2 regions of the Streptomyces sp. LMG1-1-1.1 genome follow, and region 2 is predicted to be linked to the other one. Evidence: predicted binding sites of a transcription regulator. Region 2 holds the regulator's gene; the other holds the start of a gene.
The links. The regulator HspR, encoded in region 2, represses chaperone genes until heat shock. The targets are predictions, from matches to a motif close to TTGAGNNNNNNNNNCTCAA.

Region 1: a site for HspR is predicted at 1,541-1,559, ahead of lon (endopeptidase La). Genes of this name have one in related genera too.

What each region holds. Positions count from the first base shown of each region.
Region 1 covers NZ_JBFPNH010000057.1:8,340-11,742, reverse strand. The annotation lists gene lon (endopeptidase La) at 1-1,518, opposite strand, end outside; gene MRBLMG1_RS29965 (GNAT family N-acetyltransferase) at 1,649-2,287, shown strand; gene MRBLMG1_RS29960 (hypothetical protein) at 2,366-2,977, shown strand; gene MRBLMG1_RS29955 (TetR/AcrR family transcriptional regulator) at 3,121-3,403, opposite strand, start outside.
Region 2 covers NZ_JBFPNH010000021.1:274,400-277,802, reverse strand. The annotation lists gene dnaJ (molecular chaperone DnaJ) at 1-920, shown strand, start outside; gene MRBLMG1_RS11925 (heat shock protein transcriptional repressor HspR) at 925-1,368, shown strand; gene MRBLMG1_RS11920 (hypothetical protein) at 1,433-1,900, opposite strand; gene MRBLMG1_RS11915 (helix-turn-helix transcriptional regulator) at 1,906-2,910, opposite strand; gene MRBLMG1_RS11910 (hypothetical protein) at 3,232-3,403, shown strand, end outside.

The DNA of each region.
Region 1 (3,403 bases), on a different contig from region 2:
GTAGCCGTCGAGCCTGACCAGCTCCATGCGGTCGAGGAGCGCCTCGGGGATGGCTTCGAGGACGTTGGCCGTGGCGAGGAAGACGACGTCGGAGAGGTCGAGTTCGACTTCCAGGTAGTGGTCGCGGAAGGTGTGGTTCTGCGCCGGGTCGAGGACTTCGAGGAGCGCCGCCGCCGGGTCGCCCCGGAAGTCGGAGCCCACCTTGTCGATCTCGTCGAGCAGCACCACCGGGTTCATGGACCCGGCCTCCTTGATCGCCCGGACGATCCGGCCGGGCAGGGCGCCGACGTAGGTCCGCCGGTGGCCGCGGATCTCGGCCTCGTCCCGTACGCCGCCGAGGGCGACCCGGACGAACTCGCGGCCCATGGCGTGGGCGACGGACTCGCCGAGGGAGGTCTTGCCGACGCCGGGCGGGCCGACGAGGGCGAGTACGGCTCCGCCGCGTCGGCCGCCGACGACGCCGAGGCCGCGGTCGGAGCGCCGCTTGCGCACGGCCAGGTACTCGGTGATGCGTTCCTTCACGTCGTCGAGACCGGCGTGCTCGGCGTCGAGGACGGCGCGGGCGCCCCGGATGTCGTAGGCGTCCTCGGTCCGCTCGTTCCACGGAAGTTCGAGGACGGTGTCGAGCCAGGTGCGGATCCAGGAGCCCTCCGGGGACTGGTCGCTGGACCGCTCCAGCTTCTCGACCTCCTTGAGGGCGGCCTCGCGGACCTTCTCCGGCAGGTCGGCTGCCTCCACGCGGGCGCGGTAGTCGTCGGACTCGTCGCCCTCGGCCTCGCCGTTGAGGTCGCGGAGCTCCTTGCGCACGGCTTCGAGCTGGCGGCGGAGCAGGAACTCGCGCTGCTGCTTGTCGACGCCTTCCTGGACGTCCTTGGCGATGGTCTCGGCGACGTCCTGCTCGGCGAGGTGCTCGCGGAGCTGGGCGGTGGCGAGCCTGAGGCGGGCGACCGGGTCGGCGGCCTCCAGGAGCGCGACCTTCTGCTCGACGGTCAGGAAGGGCGAGTACCCGGAGTTGTCGGCGAGGGCGCCGACGCCGTCGATCTGCTGGACGCGGTCGACGACCTGCCAGGCTCCGCGCTTCTTGAGCCAGCTGGTGGCGAGCGCCTTGTACTCCTTGACCAGTTCGGTCACGGAGCCGGGCAGCGGGTCGGGCAGGGTCTCCTCGACCGTGCTGCCCTCGACCCACAGGGCCGCCCCGGGGCCGGTCGTGCCGGCGCCGATGCGGACGCGGCCGATGCCGCGGATCAGCGCGCCAGGGTCGCCGTCGGACAGGCGGCCCACCTGCTCGACGGTGCCCAGGACGCCGGTCCCGGCGTAGGTCCCGTCGACGCGGGGCACGAGCAGCACCCGCGGCTTGCCGGCACCGGGCCGCGCGGCGGCCTGGGCGGCCTCGACGGCGGCCCGTACCTCGTTGTCGGACAGGTCGAGCGGCACCACCATGCCGGGCAGCACGACCTCGTCGTCGAGCGGCAGTACGGGCAGAGTGAGCGGCACGGACGCCATGGACTCAGCAGCCATGATCTCCCCTTCGGCAGTCAAGTTGAGCTGTACCGACTCAATGCACCTGAGCCCGCGAATGTTCCCAGACGTCCGTTCGCTCTGAGCGATCACCCTCACGCGGGCGCGTGGCACGGGATGTAATCCCTCTATGGATATAGCAGCCATTACATCCGCGTGGGTGGCGGGCTGGACCGTCTCCCGGGGCGCTCCCGCCGCGGTCCCCGAGCCGTGGGGGCACCGCATCGACGTCGGACTGCCCCGCCATGTCGTACGGCACGTCCTGCCCGCCCCCGACGCGGCCTCCGTCGGCGCGCTCTGCGCCCGGCTGACCGAGCCGTACAGCTGGCTCAAGGTGATGGCGACCCCCGAGGAGGTCGCCCCGTGGATCACCGAGGGGTGGACCGTCCCCGACGACCCCGGCTTCATGATGCTCAAGCCGCTGGACCCGGGCGCCCGGCCCGCGCCGCCCGAGGGCTACGCCCGGACCACCGAGACGCGGGACGGCGTCATCCTGGTCCGCATCCTCGCCCAGGACGGCACCCTCGCCGCCCGCGGCCAGATCGCCCCGACCGGCTCCACCGCCGTCGCCGACCAGATCGAGACCGACCCCGCCCACCGGCGCCGCGGCCTCGGCTCCAACGTCATGCGCACCCTGGAGGCCGCCGCCGCCCAGGCCGGCGCCACGACCGGCATCCTCGCCGCGACCACCGACGGCCTCGCCCTCTACGACTCGCTCGACTGGCGCTACCAGGGCCCGCTCACCGGCATCGTCCGCGACGGCGCCTGACGCCCCGACGCGAACCCCGGCCCGGTCCGTCCGTCCGTCGGGCTGCGCGGGGGACCCCGCAAGGGGCATGCTCGATCCATGGTGCGAGGAGTACGGCGAAAGAGGTGCGGGGCCCTGCTGCTCGCGGCGGCCCTGGCCGTCGGCGGGGCGAGCGGCTGCGGGCCGGGGGCACCGCCCGCGCCCGGCGGGCCGCCGTCGACCGCGAGCACACCCCCCGCGCCGCCGACGGAAGCGACCACGCCCGGCGGAACACCCTCGGACGCGACCGCGCCCCCGGCGCCGCCGACGGACCCCCCGGCCACGGACCCCACGTCGGCGCCGGCCACCCCTTCCCAGGACCCGCGGCCCGGTGACGTCCTCGTCGAGGTGACCGTCACCGGCGGTCTCGCCGGCATCCACAACCGCCTCGTCGTCCGTTACGACGGCACCTGGACCAGCACCTCCGGCGCCAAGCCGCCCCGCACCGGGCACATGACCGCCGCCGCGACCGCCGAACTGCGGGCCGCCCTGGAGGACCCCGCGTACGCCCGGGTCCCGGCGCGGCCCACCGGCAACCCGATCCCGGACGGCTTCGAGTACCGCGTCACCCACCACCACCGCCTCGTGATCGCGGGCGACGGCGAACGCCCCCCGGCCCTCCGGCGCGTCTTCGCCGCCCTCCCGGAGGGCGGCCCGCCGACGAGCCGCTGACCACCGGCGGCGGCGCGACGGGCCCGGCGAGCACCCCCGACTCCCGCGCACCGGGCGGCCCCCGACCCCTGCGTACCCGGCGGGCACCCCCGACTCCCGCGTACCCGCCGGGTCCCCCCACTCCGGCGCGCGTGGGCGGCGGGCTACCTGAGGAGCAGCCAGTCCCGTGTCAGCGCCATGACGTCCGCACGCGTGCGCGTGCCGTGGTCGGTCGCGATGAGGGGGTTGGCGACGCGCAGCGCGAAGACGAGCATGCAGCGGGCCTCGACGTCGGCCTCGTCCGGGCAGAAGCTCCGGAAGAGCGACCGCAGGTACTCCATGCGCCGGTTGTCGGTGCGGCGCAGGCGCTCGGCCACGGTGGCGTCGCGCCGGGCCCATTCGCGGATCGCGAGGTCGACGGTGGTGCCGGCCACCGGTTCGCCGAAG
Region 2 (3,403 bases):
GCCCCGGCGGCGGCTCGTTCAACTTCGACCTGGGCGACCTCTTCGGAGGCGCCCAGGGCGGGGCGGGCGGCGGCGGCTTCGGCGGCGGGGGCGGCATCGGGGACGTCTTCGGCGGACTGTTCAACCGCGGGGCGGCCGGGGGCACGCGCACCCAGCCGCGGCGCGGCCAGGACGTCGAGTCCGAGGTGACCCTCAGCTTCACCGAGGCCATCGAGGGCGCGACCGTACCGCTGCGGATGTCCAGCCAGCAGCCGTGCACGGCGTGTTCGGGCACCGGCGACAAGAACGGCACGCCCCGGGTGTGCCCGACCTGCGTCGGCACCGGTCAGGTCTCGCGCGGCAGCGGCGGCGGCTTCTCCCTCACCGACCCCTGCGTCGACTGCAAGGGCCGCGGCCTCATCGCGGAGAACCCCTGCGAGGTCTGCAAGGGCAGCGGGCGCGCCAAGTCGTCCCGCACCATGCAGGTCCGGATCCCTGCCGGCGTCTCCGACGGGCAGAAGATCCGGCTGCGCGGCAAGGGGGCGCCCGGCGAGCGCGGCGGGCAGAACGGCGACCTGTACGTCGTCGTGCACGTCGACGCCCACCCGGTCTTCGGCCGCAAGGACGACAACCTCACCGTCACGGTGCCGGTCTCCTTCGTGGAGGCGGCGCTCGGCGGCGAGGTCAAGGTCCCGACCCTCGGCGGCCCCGCGGTCACCCTCAAGCTGCCCGCGGGCTCGGCGAACGGTCTGACCATGCGCGCCCGGGGCAAGGGCGCGGTCCGCAAGGACGGCACCCGCGGCGACCTCCTCGTGACGGTCGAGGTCGCGGTGCCCAGGGAACTGGACGACAAGGCACGCGAGGCCCTGGAGACCTACCGCGAGGCGACCGCCTCCGAGGACCCCCGGGCGGAGCTGTTCCAGGCCGCGAAGGGAGCGTGACCCGATGGACGGACGCCGACGCAATCCGTACGAACTGACCGACGAGTCGCCGGTGTACGTCATCTCGGTGGCGGCCCAGCTCTCTGGTCTGCACCCGCAGACCCTGCGGCAGTACGACCGGCTCGGCCTGGTCTCCCCGGACCGCACCGCCGGCCGGGGGCGGCGCTACTCGGCCCGTGACATCGAGCTGCTCCGCCAGGTGCAGCAGCTGTCCCAGGACGAGGGCATCAACCTGGCCGGGATCAAGCGCATCATCGAACTGGAGAACCAGGTCGCGGCGTTGCAGAGCCGGATCGCGGAGCTGTCGGCCGCGGTCGACGGCGCGGCGGCGGCGATGCGCCAGCGCGAGGCCCAGGTGCACGCCTCGTACCGGCGCGACCTGGTGCCGTACCAGGACGTGCAGCAGGCGAGTGCCCTGGTGGTGTGGCGCCCCAAGCGCGGCGAGTAGGTCCGCGAGGCATCCGTCGGAGCCCCGTCCACAGCTGTGGACGGGGCTTTCGCGCGTCCCGGGGTCAGGGGAGCAGTTCGGAGACGATCTCGCCGACCGTCTCGTACCAGGGGGAGGCGCCGGTCCCGAACGCGGCGGCCAGGGCGGTGCCGACGGCGATGTCGCGGGGCGTGGCGCCGGGCTCCCAGGTGTCGATGACCCGCCCGTTCCCCGAGCACAGCAGTTCGCCGACCTTCCGGCCGTCCCGGGTGAGGCGGCTGTAGTCGTGCCCGCACGGCACCAGCCGGTAGTGGACGCCGTCGGTGCGGACGTCGACGCGGTACGACCACCGCAGCAGCCGCCCCCGGGCCGGCCGGAGTGCGGCCGGCTCCCCGTCGACGGTGAGCGCGAGGAGGCCGGCCCGTCGGGTCCCGATGGGCGTGTGGGCGTCGGGAGGGCTCCCCGGGGCCCGTACGAGCTCCACGACGGGCAGCCCGTAGCCGGACACCCGGAGCGTCCCGGCGGGCCCGTCCAGGTCGATCTGTGCGTACACGGTGGTCAGTTGTCCCGTTCGAGGATGCCGGACTGGGCGATCAGGTACCCGAGCTGGGCCCGGCTCCCGCTGCCGAGCGCGGCGGCGAGCTTGGCGATGTGGGCGCGGCACGTCCGCACGTTCATCCCGAGGCGGCGCGCGATGGCCTCGTCGACGTGGCCTTCGACGAGGAGCTTGGCGATGGAGCGCTGGACGCCCCCTATGCCGTCCACGGACGGGCTGTAGGGGATCTCCTCCTCCCAGGGCACGCCGTGCAGCCAGAACTGGTCGAAGACGCCGACGAGGTACTGGACGAGGCCTTCGTGGCGGAGTTCGAGGGCGACCTGGCGGTCGCTGCGCGCGGGTACGAAGGCGACCTTGCGGTCGACGATGATCAGCCGGTCGATGATCTCTTCGAGGGTGCGGAGTTCGAGCCCGTAGGGGGCGACCCGTTCCACGTAGGCGAGGGTGGCGGGGTGGTGCCGTGCGGTGTGCTGGTAGAGGGTGCGCATCCGGACGCCGCGGTTGAGGAGGGGCTCCATGCGCCGCAGGGCCGCTTCGAGGGTCTCGGGGCGCCGGCCGCTGCCGGGCTGGATGGTGAGGAGTTCCTCGGTGCACTCGTTGATGACGCGGTCCAGCGTCGCGTTGATGACGCTGAGGCCTTCGAGGACCGTGATGGCCTGTGCGGCGGAGGGGTCGGGTGTGTGGATGGCCAGGAATGGCTCGAAAGCGTCGGCGAGCGCGATGGCGTGCTGCCGACGCGCCTGTATCTCCAGTTCGATGGGGTGAACGAGCTGGTTGAGGGCGATCGAGGGCGACACCGGGTGCAGCCACTGGCTGTCGTCGGGGTCCGGGTGAAGGAGGGAGAGCTCCTTCAGGCAAGGGGCGGCCGCGGCCTCGGAGCGGGCGATTCGACCCGTGCGGAGTGCGTTCGCGTACAGCTCCTTTCCCACGTCGCATAGTTCACCGTGACTGTGGTTATGGCCCGTTCCGTCACATTCAAGACTCATTTGCACCCCCCTCAGGGTCATGAATTACAGGAACATGATGCCCGGGTTGGCTGGTGGACGGGTCAGGAGTAAGTCATCGTCTAACTCGCGGGGGGGAGGTAGTGATCAAAAGAGGTGGAGATCGGCCATGACCAGGATGGTTCGTGCACTTAGCGCCATAGCCGTTGCGGCGGCTGTTCTCGGTGTGCTCGCACTCGACGGCGAGCCCTCATGGGAGACCACCCCGGCGCACTCCGTGGTAGCGGAGCCGGGCGAGCCCTCGTGGGAGAGCACTCCGGCGCACGATGTGCTCGCGTCGCCCGGCGAGCCGTCTTGGGAGATCCTTCCCAAGGGTGCGGGCGCGTGAGTGTCCCGCCCGACGACCCCAGGTTCCGGCGTGAGATGGCCTCGGCCTACCGCTCCGGATGGCACTTCGTCGATCTCGCCACGGCCATCCCCCACCGTGGCGACTCGCTGAAGGTCACTCTCTTCGGAGAGCCGATCGTCGTCGCACGCGAGCAGGACGAGGACGTCC